2 regions of the Mesorhizobium sp. M0437 genome follow, and region 2 is predicted to be linked to the other one. Evidence: predicted binding sites of a transcription regulator. Region 2 holds the regulator's gene; the other holds the start of a gene.
What was found. The regulator PhoB, encoded in region 2, activates phosphate uptake and scavenging genes when phosphate is short. The targets are predictions, from matches to a motif close to TGTCATNNANCTGTCAT.

Region 1: the regulator PhoB is predicted to act here: its motif matches at 2,242-2,258, upstream of phnF (phosphonate metabolism transcriptional regulator PhnF).

Annotation. Positions count from the first base shown of each region.
Region 1 is NZ_JAMYRK010000040.1:32,406-39,919, reverse strand. Features, by position in the region: gene NKI72_RS22680 (carbon-phosphorus lyase complex subunit) at 1-1,087, opposite strand, end outside; gene phnH (phosphonate C-P lyase system protein PhnH) at 1,089-1,700, opposite strand; gene phnG (phosphonate C-P lyase system protein PhnG) at 1,700-2,161, opposite strand; gene phnF (phosphonate metabolism transcriptional regulator PhnF) at 2,296-3,039, shown strand; gene NKI72_RS22660 (zinc-binding alcohol dehydrogenase family protein) at 3,058-4,074, opposite strand; gene NKI72_RS22655 (ABC transporter permease) at 4,145-5,110, opposite strand; gene NKI72_RS22650 (sugar ABC transporter ATP-binding protein) at 5,107-6,660, opposite strand; gene NKI72_RS22645 (ABC transporter substrate-binding protein) at 6,765-7,514, opposite strand, start outside.
Region 2 is NZ_JAMYRK010000021.1:43,933-51,446, forward strand. Features, by position in the region: gene NKI72_RS15660 (CHASE domain-containing protein) at 1-313, opposite strand, end outside; gene NKI72_RS15665 (ATP-binding cassette domain-containing protein) at 443-1,243, opposite strand; gene NKI72_RS15670 (sugar ABC transporter permease) at 1,259-2,623, opposite strand; gene xylF (D-xylose ABC transporter substrate-binding protein) at 2,765-3,805, opposite strand; gene NKI72_RS15680 (ROK family protein) at 4,091-5,335, shown strand; gene phoB (phosphate regulon transcriptional regulator PhoB) at 5,345-6,034, opposite strand; gene phoU (phosphate signaling complex protein PhoU) at 6,051-6,758, opposite strand; gene pstB (phosphate ABC transporter ATP-binding protein PstB) at 6,791-7,514, opposite strand, start outside.

The DNA.
Region 1 (7,514 bases), on a different contig from region 2:
CGGCCTTGCCGGCATTTTCGCGGGCATCATGCTCGGCGCGCATGCGGCGCACGAGGTCGAGCTCGGCCTGGAAGTCGACATAATGCGGCAGCTTCAGATGCTCGACGAAGCCGGTCGCCTGGACATTGTCGGAATGCGAGATGACGAACTCCTCGTCCTGCGCTGCGGCGATGACATCCTCACCCAACTCCGAGGCGCGCAGCGCGCGGTCGCATAGCGCCATGGCCATGGCCTTGCGCTCGCTCTGGCCGAAGACGAGGCCATAGCCGCGGGTGAATTGCGGCGGCGCCTTGGCCGAGCCCTTGAACTGGTTGACCATCTGGCATTCGGTGACGCGGATGCTGCCGAGCGGCACGGCAAAGGGCAGTTCCGGCACGTCCAGTTCCAGTTCGACCTCGCCGATGCGAACCTCGCCGACGAAGGGATGGTTGCGCGCGTAGCCGCGCTGGGTGGAATAGCCGAGCGCCAGCAGAAACCCCTCGTCGCCGCGCGACAGCGCCTGCAGGCGGATGTCGCGCGCCATCGGGAATTCGAGCGGCTCGCGGGTGATGTCGCCGAGGGTATGATCCCCAGGCATGTCGCCGTCGGGCTCGATCAGGCCTTCGCGGGCGAGGATGGCCGAGACGCGCGGCATGGCTTCCGCCTCGCCTGCGCGCTGCTCCGGTTCGGCGACATCGCCGCCGGCGGCGAGCTCGGGATCGAGCAGGCGGTGGGTGTAGTCGAAAGTCGGGCCGAGCAGCTGGCCGCCGGGCAGGTCCTTGTAGGTCGCCGACACCCGTCGCTCGACCAGCATCGTGCCGGTGTCGATCGCCCTTGTGTAGCCGAAACGCGGCAGCGTCGTGCGATAGGCGCGAACCAGGAAGATCGCCTCGATCATGTCGCCGCGCGCCTGGACGATGGCGAGTGCCGCCAATTCCCGGTCGTAGAGCGAACCTTCGCTCATCACCCGGTCGACGCCGAGCGCCAGCTGCTCGACGATCTGGTCGAGGCGAAGTGCGGGCACCGAGCGGTCGCCGCGCCGGCGGTCGGCGAGCAGTTTGTGGGCGTTGCGAATGGCCGCTTCGCCACCCTTTACCGCGACATACATCCTATGCCTCCATCGTCTTGATGCGCGTCGTGCGCGGCAGGCAGGCAATTGCTTCGGACGTGGCGAGGATGATGTCGACGCCACGCGGAAAACGCTGGTTGTTCTGCTTCCATTGCTCGACGAAATGGCGCGGCATTTGCGCCGGCGCGATCGTCGCCGTCTTCTCGATGCCCGGGCCTTCGAGCAGCAGCGGAGCGCCGGAGACAAGATCGCTGACCTCGAGGATCAGCGTCGTGGAGCGATCGGGATAATCCTGGGTGCCTTGCGAAAACCCGTCGAGCGCCATCATCTCGGCCGGCGTGGCGATCAGCGCGAAATGCGCGTCGGCCGGGGTGTTGGCCAGCGGCGCGCCGGTATGAAAGCCAAGCCAGGATTTCACCGTCGCTGAAGCCTGCAAGGCGTGGTCGAGCCAGAGCGGCGTGTCGTTATCGCACAGCGCCAGCGCAACGGCCCCGGCGGTGGCCGACAGCGGCACCGGGGGGTGGGCGAGGGCCGGCAGCGGCTGCACACTGCCTGGCCGCGCCATCGCGTCCATCACGGCACGGAATACGGTCTGGGCATTGAATACCGGATCGGCGAAGCCGCCTTCAATGGATTGAGTGGCGATATCCATCAGTCTTCTCCGCGCACCATGGTGAAGAAATCGACCTTGGTCGCCGCCGTCTCGGCGCGGCGCTGTTCACGCGCCTTGGCCAGTGCCGCCTGCAATGGCGCAACGATCCTGATCTCGACCTCATTGCGGTGGGCCGGGTCCTGCCACAGCGCATCGGCGATCGCCGCCAGCCTTGCCTTCTGCTTGTCGCGACCAAGTGCGTAGCAGTGGCCGACATGGCCGGACGCAAGCCGCACCGTGGCACGGGTGACCGTCGCCTCGCCGACATTGAAAGGGGCACCACCGCCGCCGATGCGGCCGCGTACCGTAACCAGGCCGGTTTCGGGGCCACGCAGAAGTTCCGCTTCGCAAGGCAGGCCGGTTTCGTCCCACAGGCGGACGATGTCTTCGCCGGCCGATTGCGCCAGCGTCGCCATCACGGCCTTGCGCTCGGCCTGCTCTCGCGCTTCCCGTCCTCGCATGGCCGTACTCCTCGTTTGCGTGAATTTGTCTATTGATATAGACAACTATACAAATTATACTCGTTATCTAGCGCGTGTCCATGACGGGCACGTGACACCGGCCAAAAGATCGGCGCAAAGAATTGGGGCGGGAGATGATCGGACAAGCCAACCGCATCGAGCGGCGCAGCGGTGTCGCGCTGTGGCGGCAGATCGCCGACCAGATACTGCATTCGATCGCCGTCGGCGATTTTCCCGAGAATGCCGCGCTGCCGCCGGAGATCGCGTTGGCCGGACGCTATGGCGTCAACCGCCATACGGTGCGTAGCGCTATCGCAGCGCTGGTGCAGGAGGGCGTGCTCAGGGCGGAGCAGGGGCGCGGCACCTTCGTGCTGTCGCGCAAGCGGCTGTCTTATCCGATCGGCGCTCGCACCCGCTTTTCCGAGGGATTGCAAGGACAGGCGTCCGAGCGGCATATCACCTTACTCGCGTCATCGGTCGAGCCGGCCAACCGTCGTGTCGCAGAGGGCTTAGGCCTTGCGACGGGCGCCGATGTGATACGCCTGGAAACGCGCGGCGAAGCCGATGGAATGCCGGTGTCCCGCGCTGCCGGCTGGTTCGATGCCAAGCGCTTTGCCGGCATCGATGCCGCCATGGCGGAAACCGGTTCGATCACCGCATCGCTGGCACGTTTCGGCATCGACGACTATCTCAGGCAATCGACCGTGCTGTCGGCGCGCCATGCCGATGCCGCCGACCTTGCTGACCTCGAGCTGCAGCCCGGCGCCATCGTGCTAGTGACGGTCGCCGTCAACGTCACGCCCGACGGTCAGCCGATACAGTTTTCGGAGTCGCGCTTCCCGGCCGAGCGGATCGAGCTCAAATTGTCGGCGCTCTGAGATGCGGCAGCCCTGGCATCATCCGACTTGAATGACGGCCTTGATCAGGCCGGACTTCTCATGCGCCCAGCGGGCGAGGTCGTGCGGCGTCTCGCCAAGCGTGGTGCGGTGGGTGACCAGCTTTGCCAGCGGCAGCGCGCCGTTGCGGATCGAGGCGGCGACATGGTCGAAATCGGCACGCAGGGCGTTGCGGCTGCCGATCAGCATCATCTCGCGCTTGTGGAATTCGGGATCGGAAAAGGCGATGTCGTCCTTGACGACGCTGACCAGGACCAGCGCCCCGCCGTGCGCGACATGGGCGAAGGCCGACTGCACCGACCGGGTGTTGCCGGTGGCATCGAAAACCACGTCGAAGCCGTCGCCGCCGGTTGCTTCCCGCACCAGGTCGGCAGCAGCGCCCCGCGAGCCGTCGAGGGTCGCGAAGCCGAGTTCGCTTTCGGCGAAACCCAGCCTCTCCGCACTCATGTCGAGCAGCATCACGTCTAGCCCGGCGATGCGGGCGAACAGCGCCGTGCCGAGCCCGATCGGGCCTGCACCGATGACCAGTGTGCGCGCACCTGGATCAGCGAGCGAGCGCCGCACGGCATGGGCGCCGATCGCCAGGAATTCGACGGCGGCAGCATCGGCCAGCGACAGGCCGTGTGCCGGATAAAGATTTTGCGCCGGCACCAGGATCTGCTCGCACATGGCGCCGTCGCGGTGGACGCCGAGCACCTCGATCATGACACAGCAATTCGGCTTGCCTTGCCGGCAGGCGATGCATTTGCCGCAGGCGAGATAGGGATTGACGTTCACCGCTTCGCCGACGGCGAGATCGACGTCCTCGCCAACCTCGATCACGGTGCCAGAAACCTCGTGGCCCATGATGCGGGGATAGGCGAGGAACGGGTGCTTGCCTTCGAAGATGTGATAGTCGGTGCCGCAGATGCCGACATGGCTGACGGCGACCAGCGCCCAGCCGGCGGGGGGCGCGCCAGGCGCCGGACGATCTTCGAGGACAAGTTCGCCGGGCGAGCGGCAGACGACGGCTTTCATGCTTCAATCCAGTCGGTTCATGGCACCGCCGGCCCTGCTGTCGCGAGGCCGGCGGTTGTTGGGAGGCAGTCTATTTGCCGCGGCGGCGCAGCCCGTCGAAATAGACGATGACGATGATCAGCACGCCGGTGATGATGCGCTGCCAGAAGGCGTTGACGTTGAGCAGATTGGCGCCGTTGTTGATGGTGGCAAGGATGAAGGCGCCGAGCAGCGGTCCGTGCACGGAGCCGACAGCGCCGAACAGCGAGGTGCCGCCGATCACCGAGGAGGCGATCGCCTGCAATTCCCAGCCCTCGGCCTGCGTCGGATTGCCGATGCCGATGCGCGAGGCAAGCAGCACGCCGACGAAGGCCGCACACAGCCCCGACAGCGTGTAGGCCATGTAGATGGTGCGCTGGACGTTGACGCCTGACAGGCGCGACGCCTCGGCGTTGGAGCCGACCGAGAACAGATAGCGGCCCCAGCGGCTGTGGTGCAGGAAGATGTAGGCTGGGATGCCGACCAGGATCACCATCCAGAACAGATTGGGGACGCCGGCGAAGGAACTGCGCGAGAACGTCTGGAAGGCGTCGTTGTTGATCGAGATCGAGTTGCCATTGGTCATCAACAGACCGATGCCGCGCAGCGAGGTCAGCGTTGCCAGGGTGATGATGAAGGGCGGCAGGCCCATCTTGACGATGCCGAACCCATGGAACATGCCGATGGCGACGCCGACCAGTAAGGTGATCAGGATGGCGAGGAAAACCGGTGTGCCGGCGTTGATCAGCATCGCGACGATGACGGTGGCGAAGCCGACCACGGCGCCGACGGAAAGGTCGATGCCGCCGGTGATGATGACGAAGGTCTGGCCGACCGCCAGGATGGCGATCATCGACCCTTGCCGCAACAGGTTGGAGATGTTGTTGGCGGAGGCGAAGCTCGGCGTCGCCACCGACAGGATGATCCATAAAAGAACCAGCAGCGCCAGCAGTGTCAGCCCGAACAGGGCGTTGTAGTTGCGTTTCGGCCTTTCGGCAGCGATCGCCTCGGTGCTCATATCTTCCCTCCCGGTCTTTCTTGTTTCTCGGCCAGCGCCTGGGTGAGGATCTCCTCGTGATCAGCGGTACGAAAGCCGTGCGTGGCCACCAGCTTGCCGCGCCGGAACACGTGCAGCGTGTCCGCGAGTTCATAGACCTCGGGCAGGTAGGACGAGATCAGGATGATGCCGGCTCCCTTGGACAACAGCGCGCCGAACAGGCGGTAGATCTCGGCCTTGGTGCTGACGTCGACGCCGACAGTCGGCTCGTCGAAGATGAATAGCTTGGCGCCATGGGCGAGCCATTTGCCGATGACGATCTTCTGCTGGTTACCGCCGGACAGGCTGGAGGCCAGCGCGCCGCGCGTCGGCGTCTTGATGCGCAGGTCGGCGATCTGGCGATCGGCTTGCGCCTTTTCCTGCGCGCGGGAGATCAGCAGATTGCTCGAGATGCGCTTGTAGATCGGCAGATTGAGGTTGAGTCCGACCGGCAGGTTGAGGCAGAGGCCCTGGTCGCGGCGGCTTTCCGGGGCCAGCGCCATGCCGAGCCTGATCGCGTCATGTTCGGAATTGACCTTGACCTCCTTGCCCTCCCAGAGGATCTGGCCGGCCGATTTGCGGTGCCGGCCATAGAGCGTGGTGACGAACTCGCTGCGCCCGGCGCCGATCAGGCCGTAGAGGCCGACGATCTCGCCGGCGCGGACGGACATCGAGACATTTTCGAAACCCTTGCCGGACAGGTTCCTGGTTTCGACGATGGTCGCGCCGGGGGTGAAATGCTCCTTGTGGTAGACCTGCTCGATCGAGCGGTTGATCATCATCTTGACCAACTCGGCGTCATTGGTCTCGGCAATGTCCCTGGTGCCGACCAGCGTGCCGTCGCGCAGCACCGAGACGCGGTCGGCGAGCTCGAACACTTCTTCCATGCGATGGCTGATGTAGATGATGGTGACGCCTTCGCCCTTCAGCCGGCGGATCAGCGTGAACAGCTGGTCGGCCTCCTTGCGGGTAAGATAGGCGGTCGGCTCGTCGAAGATCAGGAATGTGGTGCCGCGCACTGTGGCGCGGGCGGCGGCGATCAGCTGCTGCTGGCCGATGGTCAGGTCACCCAGCATGACATGGGCCGGCAGGTCGAAGCCGAGATCGTCGATGATCTTCTGCGCCTGCCTGACCATCGCCCGCTGCTGCAGGATGCCGAAGCGGGAATCCTCCTCGCCGAGGAACATGTTGGCGGCGACGGTGAGATGGCGGCACAGGACGACTTCCTGATGCACGGCATTGATGCCGAGCGCCATCGCCTCATGCGGCGTTGCCAATGCGGCAGGCTTGCCCTCCCAGATGACGTCGCCGGAGGTGCGCGGCATGACGCCGGTCAGAAGCTTGATCAGGGTGGATTTGCCGGCGCCGTTCTCGCCGACGATGGCGTGGATCTCGCCGGCCTTGAAGGCGAGATCGACCGGCTTCAGCGCATGGGTGCCGGGATAGCGCTTTTCCAGCCCGCGGAGTTCGAGGATGGTCCTGCCCGGTTCCAGCGTTGGGGCCGGATGGAGTTCCTGCGCCGTCGACATCATGACAATCCTCCCAGATTGGCCCCCAAAGATTGGCCTCGCGATTGGCACGAGTGGGATGTTTCCGGGGCGAAAAGGCCCCGGAAACAGTTCACTTGCGGCTATGCTCAGTCGAGCTTCGGGTTGAGCAGCGCGTCGATCTTCGGATCCTTCATGTTGGCCTTGGTGACCAAATTGGCGCCCGTGTCGACATTGGCCTCGACCTTCTCGCCCTTCGAGGCGGCAAGCGCCGTCTTGATGCCGTCATAGCCCATCCGGTACGGATCCTGGACGACGAGCGCCGAAATGACGCCGTCATTGAGGAACTTGATCAGCTTCTCGTCGCTGTCGAAGCCGACCAGCCCGACCTTGCCTGAGAGGCTGTTCTCGGCGATCGCCTGACCGACGCCCTGCGCCATGATCAGGTTGGAGGCGAAGATGCCCTTGAGATTGGGGTTGGCGGTGATCAGGTCGGTGGCAATGTTGAGGCCGGTGGTGGCCTGGCCGTCGGCGTATTTGTCGGCGACCAGCTTGAGGCCGGGATATTTGGCGGCGAGCTGTTCCTTGAAACCCTGGGCGCGCTGTTCGAGCGAGCCGGCGCCCGGAAGCGCGGTGATCAGGGCGACGTCGCCCTCGACCTTGCCGCCATTGGCTTCGCCGATGGCTGCGGCAAGGCCGTCAGCGGCAACGCGGCCGCCCTGGATGTTGTCGGTGGTCAGGAACGACGTGAAGGCCTTGGAGTCGGCACCGGAGTCGATACCGATGATCTTGACCTTGGTGGCGGCCTCGTCGATCGGCTTGCCGAGCGCCTTGGCTTCGGTCGGCGCGATGACGACGGCGGCCGGGTTGCCGGCGACGGCATTTTCGAGGATCGAGAT
Region 2 (7,514 bases):
CAGTTTTCGCCAGGCGGAGGAAACCGATGCCGCGCAGGCCGGCGAAATTATTGTCGACGTCGAGCGCGTTGAAGAAAGCCTTGAACTCGCCCTGCGAGATACCGCCATTGCGTGCGTCGAACAGCGCCCGGGTCGAACGCAGCAGCGACAGGTCCAGGTCGATGCGGCTTTCGATCCGGTTAAGCGCGTCGTCTGCCGTCGCCTCGAATTTAATGCGGGCCGCCTCCTGGGTGGCAAAATAGGCAAAACCCGCCATCGTCAGGCTGATCAGCGCGACGGCGATAAAAGCGACGGTCGGAAAAAGCTTCTTCAATTGCTGATACGTCCCGTGGACGGTTCGGCATCTTTATGGGCAAGTCCTGACGCCAACACAATGGCGAGGCCAAAGCATGGTGACGGCTGGCACATTTTGGCGGCGTGTGATTAGCCGGCTAATTCTCGTTCATGCGGCGATCTTCAGCGCGCCCGGCCCCGGAATGGCGCGGGGTGGGCACTTGCCGAGGATGATCATGCCGAGCACCTCGTCCTGGGTGACGTCGGTTGTGCGCGCCGTTCCGACAACCCGACCGTTCTTCATGACGCAGACACGGTCGGCAAGCTCGAACACGTCGTGAATATCATGGCTGATCAGGAAGATGCCGATGCCGTCGGCCTTGAGCTGCCTGACCAGTTCGCCGACCTGCGCCGTCTCTTGCGGCCCGAGTGCAGCCGTCGGCTCGTCCATGATCAGGATGCGAGCATTGAACAGGATGGCGCGGGCGATCGCCACCGACTGCCGCTGGCCGCCCGAAAGCTTTACCACCGGCTCCTTGAAGCGTTGGAAACGCGGATTGAGCCTGCCCATCACTTTGCGCGCCTCGGCCTCCATGGCGACGTCGTCGAGCGTTCCCCAGCCGGTCATCAGCTCGCGGCCGAGAAACAGGTTGGCGGCCGCATCGACATTGTCGGCCAGCGCCAGCGTCTGGTAGATCGTCTCGATGCCGTACTTCTTGGCGTCGCGGGGATTGGAGATCGAAGCCTCCTCGCCGTTGACCAAAATCTGGCCCGCATCGCGCTTGTAGGCGCCGGACAGGATTTTTATCAACGTCGATTTGCCGGCACCGTTGTGACCGAGCAAAGCCATCACCTCGCCCGGGAAAAGGTCGACAGAGGCATCGTCGACGGCGCGAATGCCGCCGAAAGCGATGGAGATGTTGCGCATGTCGATCAGCGGCGTGCCCGTGGGAGCGGTTTTGTCTGCCATGATCGTTCCTCCTCCCTACACACGTTTGCGATAGACGGTATCGAGCCACACCGCGAGCACCAGCACGGCGCCGACAACGATGCTCTGCAGCGGTGAATCGATGCCGAGCAGCACCATGCCGGACTGCAGCGACTGCATCAAAAGCGCGCCGAGCATGGCGCCGAGCACTGTGCCGGAGCCGCCGGCGAGCGACGTGCCGCCGATCACCGCCGCCGCGATGACCAGCAGCTCGTCCAACGTGCCCAGCGCATTGGTCGACGAGTTCTGCCTGGCTGACGAGATCGCCGCGGCGATCGTCGCCAGCACGCCCATGATCATGAACACCTTCATGGTCACCCAGCGCGTGTTGATACCGGCAAGGTTGGCTGCTTCCGGATTGCCGCCGATGGCGAAGACATAGCGGCCGAAACGGGTACGCTTGGCGATGAAGGTCATGATCAGCCCTACGGCTACAGCCATCAGCACGGGTATGGCGATGCCATGGGCGATGAACAGCCCGCCTTCGGGAACCGTTATATTGTTGGCCGCCGCATATCTGTTCACGATGCCGACCGGCCAAGGATAGGAATTGGCAAGCCATATGGCGCCCATGATGGCAGCGCAGGTGAGGACACCGAGGAACGTCTCGGCCCAGATCGGGCGCAACGGAAAGCGGAACCGCTTGCGCTGCACCCGCCCGTTGAGCAGCATGAACACAACCGCTAGGCACGCGACAATTCCGACGATCCAGCTCCATCGCGCGCCGATCGAACCCGCCGGCCCGCCCCCCATCAGCTGGAAAGTGGCATCAAGCGGCGCAATCGTCTGACCGCTGGCGACCCACCATGCGGCACCCCGCCAGACCAGAAGGCCGCCCAGCGTCACGATGAAGGCCGGCACCTCGAGATAAGCGATGATGTATCCCTGGAACGCTCCGATCAGAAGGCCAAGCGCCAGGCCGATGGCCAGTGCCAGGATCCAGATCCAGGGATTGCCTAATTGCAGACCGATCATTCGCACCAGGAAATGCACCTGCGCAAAGCCCATGACCACGCCGATCAGACCTTCGGCGGAACCGACCGACAGGTCGATATTGCGCATGACGATAACCAGCACCATTCCGGCGGCCATTATGGCCACGGCGGAAGTCTGCACCGACAGGTTCCAGAGATTGCGTGGCGTCAGGAAGGTCCGGCTGTCGAAGTCGAACGGATTGACGCCGAGCCGTACGCTGGAAATGACATGCAGGCCGACCCAGATGACCAGCAGCGCGCCGACCATGCCGAGCATGCGCGTGTCGAGTTCGGTTGCCTTGAGAAATCGGGCAACGATGCCGAGCTCGGATTCCCGTGCCCGGTCTGCCGTGCTGTCGACCGGCGTGTTGGACGTGGTGTCGGTCATGATGTTTCTCCCGCCGGGTTGCCGTCTGCCGCGGATGCCGGAAGCAGCCTAGAAGTTATCCGCCGGAAGCGGAAAAACAACTCTTGTTGAAAAACGCCGCGGCGAGCGGCCGCGGCGTTCGGACTTCTCGGAAACGTCGGCTCAGTTGCAGACTGCAACAGTGCCAGCCGTCACGCCGGCGCAGACCTCTTCTTTCTTGATCCAGCCGGCGTCGATGACGACGTTGAGGTTGTCCTTGGTGATGGCGACCGGGGTCAGGAACAGCGACTTGACGGTATTGCCGCCGGGCGTGGTGAAATCCTTCACGCCGGCAATGTCGGTCATCTGCTTGCCGTCGGCCAGCTGCGAGGCGATCTCGGCGGCATTCTTGCCGAGCTCGCGCGCATCCTTCCACACCGACACGGTCTGTGTGCCGAGCGCGATGCGGTTCAGCGCGGCGTGGTCGCCGTCCTGGCCCGAAACCGGAACCGATCCGGCCAGCCCTTGCGCTGTCAGCGCGGCGACGACGCCGCCGGCAGTGCCGTCATTGGCCGCGACCACGGCATCGACCTTGTTGTCGTTGGCGGTCAGGAACTGTTCCATGTTCTTCTGAGCGTTGGCCGGCAGCCAGCCGTCGGTATAGGCCTCGCCGACATTCTTGATCTTGCCGCTGTCTATTGCCGCCTTCAGCACCTCCATCGAACCGGCAAACAGGAAATCGGCATTCGGATCGGAACCCGAACCCTTGATGAAGACATAGTTGCCTTCCGGCTTCACCTTGAAGACTTCCCGGGCCTGCATGCGGCCGACTTCCTTGTTGTCGAAGGTCAGGTAAAAGACGTCCTTGTTCTCGATCAGCCGGTCGTAGCCGACAACCGGAATACCTTCGTCCAGCGCCTTTTGCACGGCCGGCCCGATGGCCGAGGCGTCCTGCGCCAGGATGATCAGTGCGTTGGCGCCCTGCGAGATCAGGCTCTCGACGTCGGTGAGCTGCTTGCCGGGGTTGGACTGTGCGTCGGCGGAAATATACTTGTCGCCTGCGGCCTCGATGGCCGCCTTCATTGCGGCCTCGTCGGTCTTCCAGCGCTCTTCCTGGAAGTTCGACCAGGAAACGCCGATGACCTTGTCTTTAGCCTGCGCCACCGACGCCAGCGCCAGCGTCATGGCGACACCCGCCAGAATGGCGGTCGTGAATTTCTTCATCATATCCTCCCTGCGCCGCGTACGGCGTGACCAATTGGCTCAAAGACCAGCTTAGAAGCTCTAATTTTTTCGAGCCTCGAAAAAATACTGGTCCGATCTCCGGCTGCTGTCAACATCGATTCTGATGGATTTTGATGACTCTGCGAGTTTTTTCGAGCGTCGGAATAAACGATGACAGCGCCACCTGCATCTGACACTATTTGCCTCATCCGACACTATTTGTCGGACATTACCGACGGCTTCCGGTTCATGAGCGGCCGCGGCAACCGGGAGGAAAGCAAAACAATGTCGGTCGGAATCCGCCATGACGATTTGCGCCGGCGCAACCGGGCGATGGTGATCTCGGCGGTGCGCCGGGCCGGCCAGCCATCGCGTACTGAGATCGCAGCTACCACCGGCCTCAGTCATTCGACCATATCGGCGATTTCTTCCGACCTGATACGGGAAGGCATCCTCGCCGAGAGCAAGCCAAGTGAGCCCGTTTCGTTGAAACGCGGTCGTCCGCAAGTCGGCCTCGCCCTCAACCCGGAAGCGGCGGCGGTGCTGACCGTGGTGTTGTCGCTGAATTTCCTTTCGGCCGCCATTATCGACTACACGGGACAGGTGGTCGCCGAGGAACAGCGCCGGCTGGACACGCTGACTATGCCGCGCGACGAGCTGATCCGTGAATGCATGGCCATCGTCCGGCGCCGGCTGCAGGATCCAGATCTTGACGTCCGCAGTGTCGCCCGCATCGCCCTGGCGATTCAGGGCATTACCGACTCCCCTGCACGCGCCATGCTGTGGTCGCCGATCACGCCGCAGACCGACATCGCCTTTGCCGACATGCTGGAGGACGAATTCGGCATCCCGGCAACGGTGGAGAACGACTGCAACATGATGGCGGTGGCTTTGCGCTGGCGCAATCCGGATCGCTATCGCGATGACTTCATCGCCATCCTGCTTTCGCATGGCATCGGCATGGGGCTGGTGCTGAAGGGCGAACTGTTCACCGGGACGCATTCCTCGGGCGGCGAATTTGGCCACATGATCCATCGTCCGGGCGGCGCGCTCTGCCGTTGCGGGCGGCGCGGCTGCATCGAGGCGTATGCCGGCAACTACGCCATCTGGCGCAACGCCAGGCAGATGAGCGAAGACAGCGAACCGGTCGCCGACGTCAGCGACGCCGACATGCGCGCACTGGCGGCCCGGGCGCGCGAGAAAGATGGGCCGGAACGCGAGGCCTACCGCAAGGCCGGCGAAGCGCTGGGTTTCGGTCTCGGCTCGCTGTTCGCGCTGATCGATCCGGCACCGGTCGCGATGGTCGGCGCCAGTGCCGCCGCCTTCGATCTGATCGAGCCGGCCTTGCGGAAGGCAATCGCCCAGACCGCCGGCGGCCAGCATTCAGGCTCGATCTCCTTCGATACAGAGCCGAACGAATTGCCTCTGATCCGCGAAGGCTGCGCGATGCGGGCGTTAAGCTTCGTCGACCAGGAGATTTTCGCGCCGGGCGCGCAAATGAGGCCCAGCGTCAGAAAGAACGTAGCCTGACCAGGCGGGTCAATCTTCCCTGATCGCATAGCCGGCGCCGCGGATGGTGCGGATGACATCCGGCATCCGGCCGTTGTTGACGGCTTTGCGCAGCCGCCCGACATGCACGTCGACGGTGCGTTCGTCGATGTAGATTGTCTCCCCCCAGACATTATCGAGTAACTGGCTGCGCGAGAAGACACGGCCCGGATGCCGCATCATGAACTCGAGCAGCCGGAATTCGGTCGGCCCGAGCCTGATTTCGCTCTTCTTGCGATAGACCCTGTGCGATTCGCGATCGAGCACGATGTCGCCGACCTTCAGCACGCTGGACAGCACTTCCGGCTTGGCGCGCCGCAGCAGCGCCTTGACCCTGGCCATGAATTCCGGTGTCGAAAACGGCTTGACCAGATAGTCGTCGGCGCCGGTCGAAAGACCGCGCACCCGGTCGCTCTCCTCGCCGCGCGCGGTCAGCATGATGATCGGCAGCCGCTCGGTTTCGGGGCGCACCCGCAACCGACGACAGAGCTCGATGCCGGAAACCGCTGGTATCATCCAGTCGAGCACCAAAAGGTCGGGCACATTCTCCTGCAAACGGATCTCGGCTTCGTCGCCGCGTGTCACCACCTCGACCTGGTAGCCTTCGGATTCGAGATTGTAGCGGAGCAGCACACCCAACGGCTCCTCGTCCTCCACCACCATTATGCGTGGTGCGATCATCGGCTGGGCACCCCCATCATGTCACCGGTGCGGACATTGTCGTTTCGTCCTGCTTCGGACGATTGACCGGCAATTGCTCGCCGGTCAGCACATAATACGCATTTTCGGCGATGTTGGTGACATGGTCGCCGATCCGCTCCAGATTCTTGGCGCAGAACAGCAGGTGCGTGCAAGCGGTGATGTTGCGCGGATCTTCCATCATGTAGGTCAACAGCTCGCGGAACACGGACGTGTATTTAACGTCGATGCGCTCGTCGGCGGCACGAAGCTTGGCCAACGCGGCCGCATCGCCTGCAGCATATTCCTCGATGACACCCTGCACCTGGATGAGAACCAGCTGCGCCATCGCGTCGATGGAATGCGACAGGTCCCGCGGCGTGGCGCTGAGGCCGACCGCACTCACGCGCTTGGCGATATTCTTGGCAAGGTCGCCGATGCGTTCGAGGTCGCCCGCCATGCGGATCGCTCCGACCACATGGCGAAGATCGTGGGCCATCGGCTGGCGTTTGGCGATCAGGGTGATGGCGCGGTCGTCCAGTTCGCGTTGACGCGCATCCATGATGGCGTCGTCGGAAACGACGCGTTGCGCCAGCACGTTGTCGGAATTCAACAGCGCCTTGGTTGCCCCGCCGACCATCGAACCGGCGAGGTCGGCCATGTCGCGGATCAGCTTGCTGATCTGCTCGAGATCCTCGTCGAAAGAAGCGACTGTGTGTTCGCCCATGGTCCTGTCCTCATATGCATGATCGGAACGGCTCAGCCGAAGCGGCCAGTGATGTAGTCCTGCGTGCGCTTCTCGCGGGGCGACGTGAATATCTTCTCGGTCCGGTCGAACTCGACCAGTTCACCCAGATACATGAACGCCGTCTGGCGCGACACGCGCGCCGCCTGCTGCATGTTGTGGGTGACGATGACGATCGTGTAGTCGGCTTGCAATTCGTCGATCAGTTCCTCGATCTTGGCAGTCGACAGCGGGTCGAGCGCCGAAGCCGGTTCGTCGAGCAGAATGACTTCCGGCTTCACCGCCACGGTGCGGGCGATACAGAGCCGCTGCTGCTGGCCGCCGGACAGGCTCAAGCCGCTGGCGTTGAGCTTGTCCTTGACCTCGCTCCACAGCGCGGCGCGCTTCAACGCCTGTTCGACGCGGCCGTCCATCTCGGACTTGCCGAGGTTCTCGTAGAGCCTGACGCCGAAGGCGATGTTCTCGTAGATCGACATCGGGAACGGCGTCGGCTTCTGGAACACCATGCCGATCTTGGTCCTGAGGAGGTTGAGATCCTGCGACCGGTCGAGAATGTTCTTGCCGTCGAGCAGCACCTGGCCCTCGGCCGTCTGTTTTGGGTAGAGCTCATAGATGCGGTTGAACACACGCAGCAGCGTCGATTTCCCGCAGCCCGAAGGGCCGATGAAGGCCGTGACGCTGCGCTCGGGCAGCGACAGGCTGATGTCCTTCAGCGCCTTGCTCTGGCCGTAGTAGAAG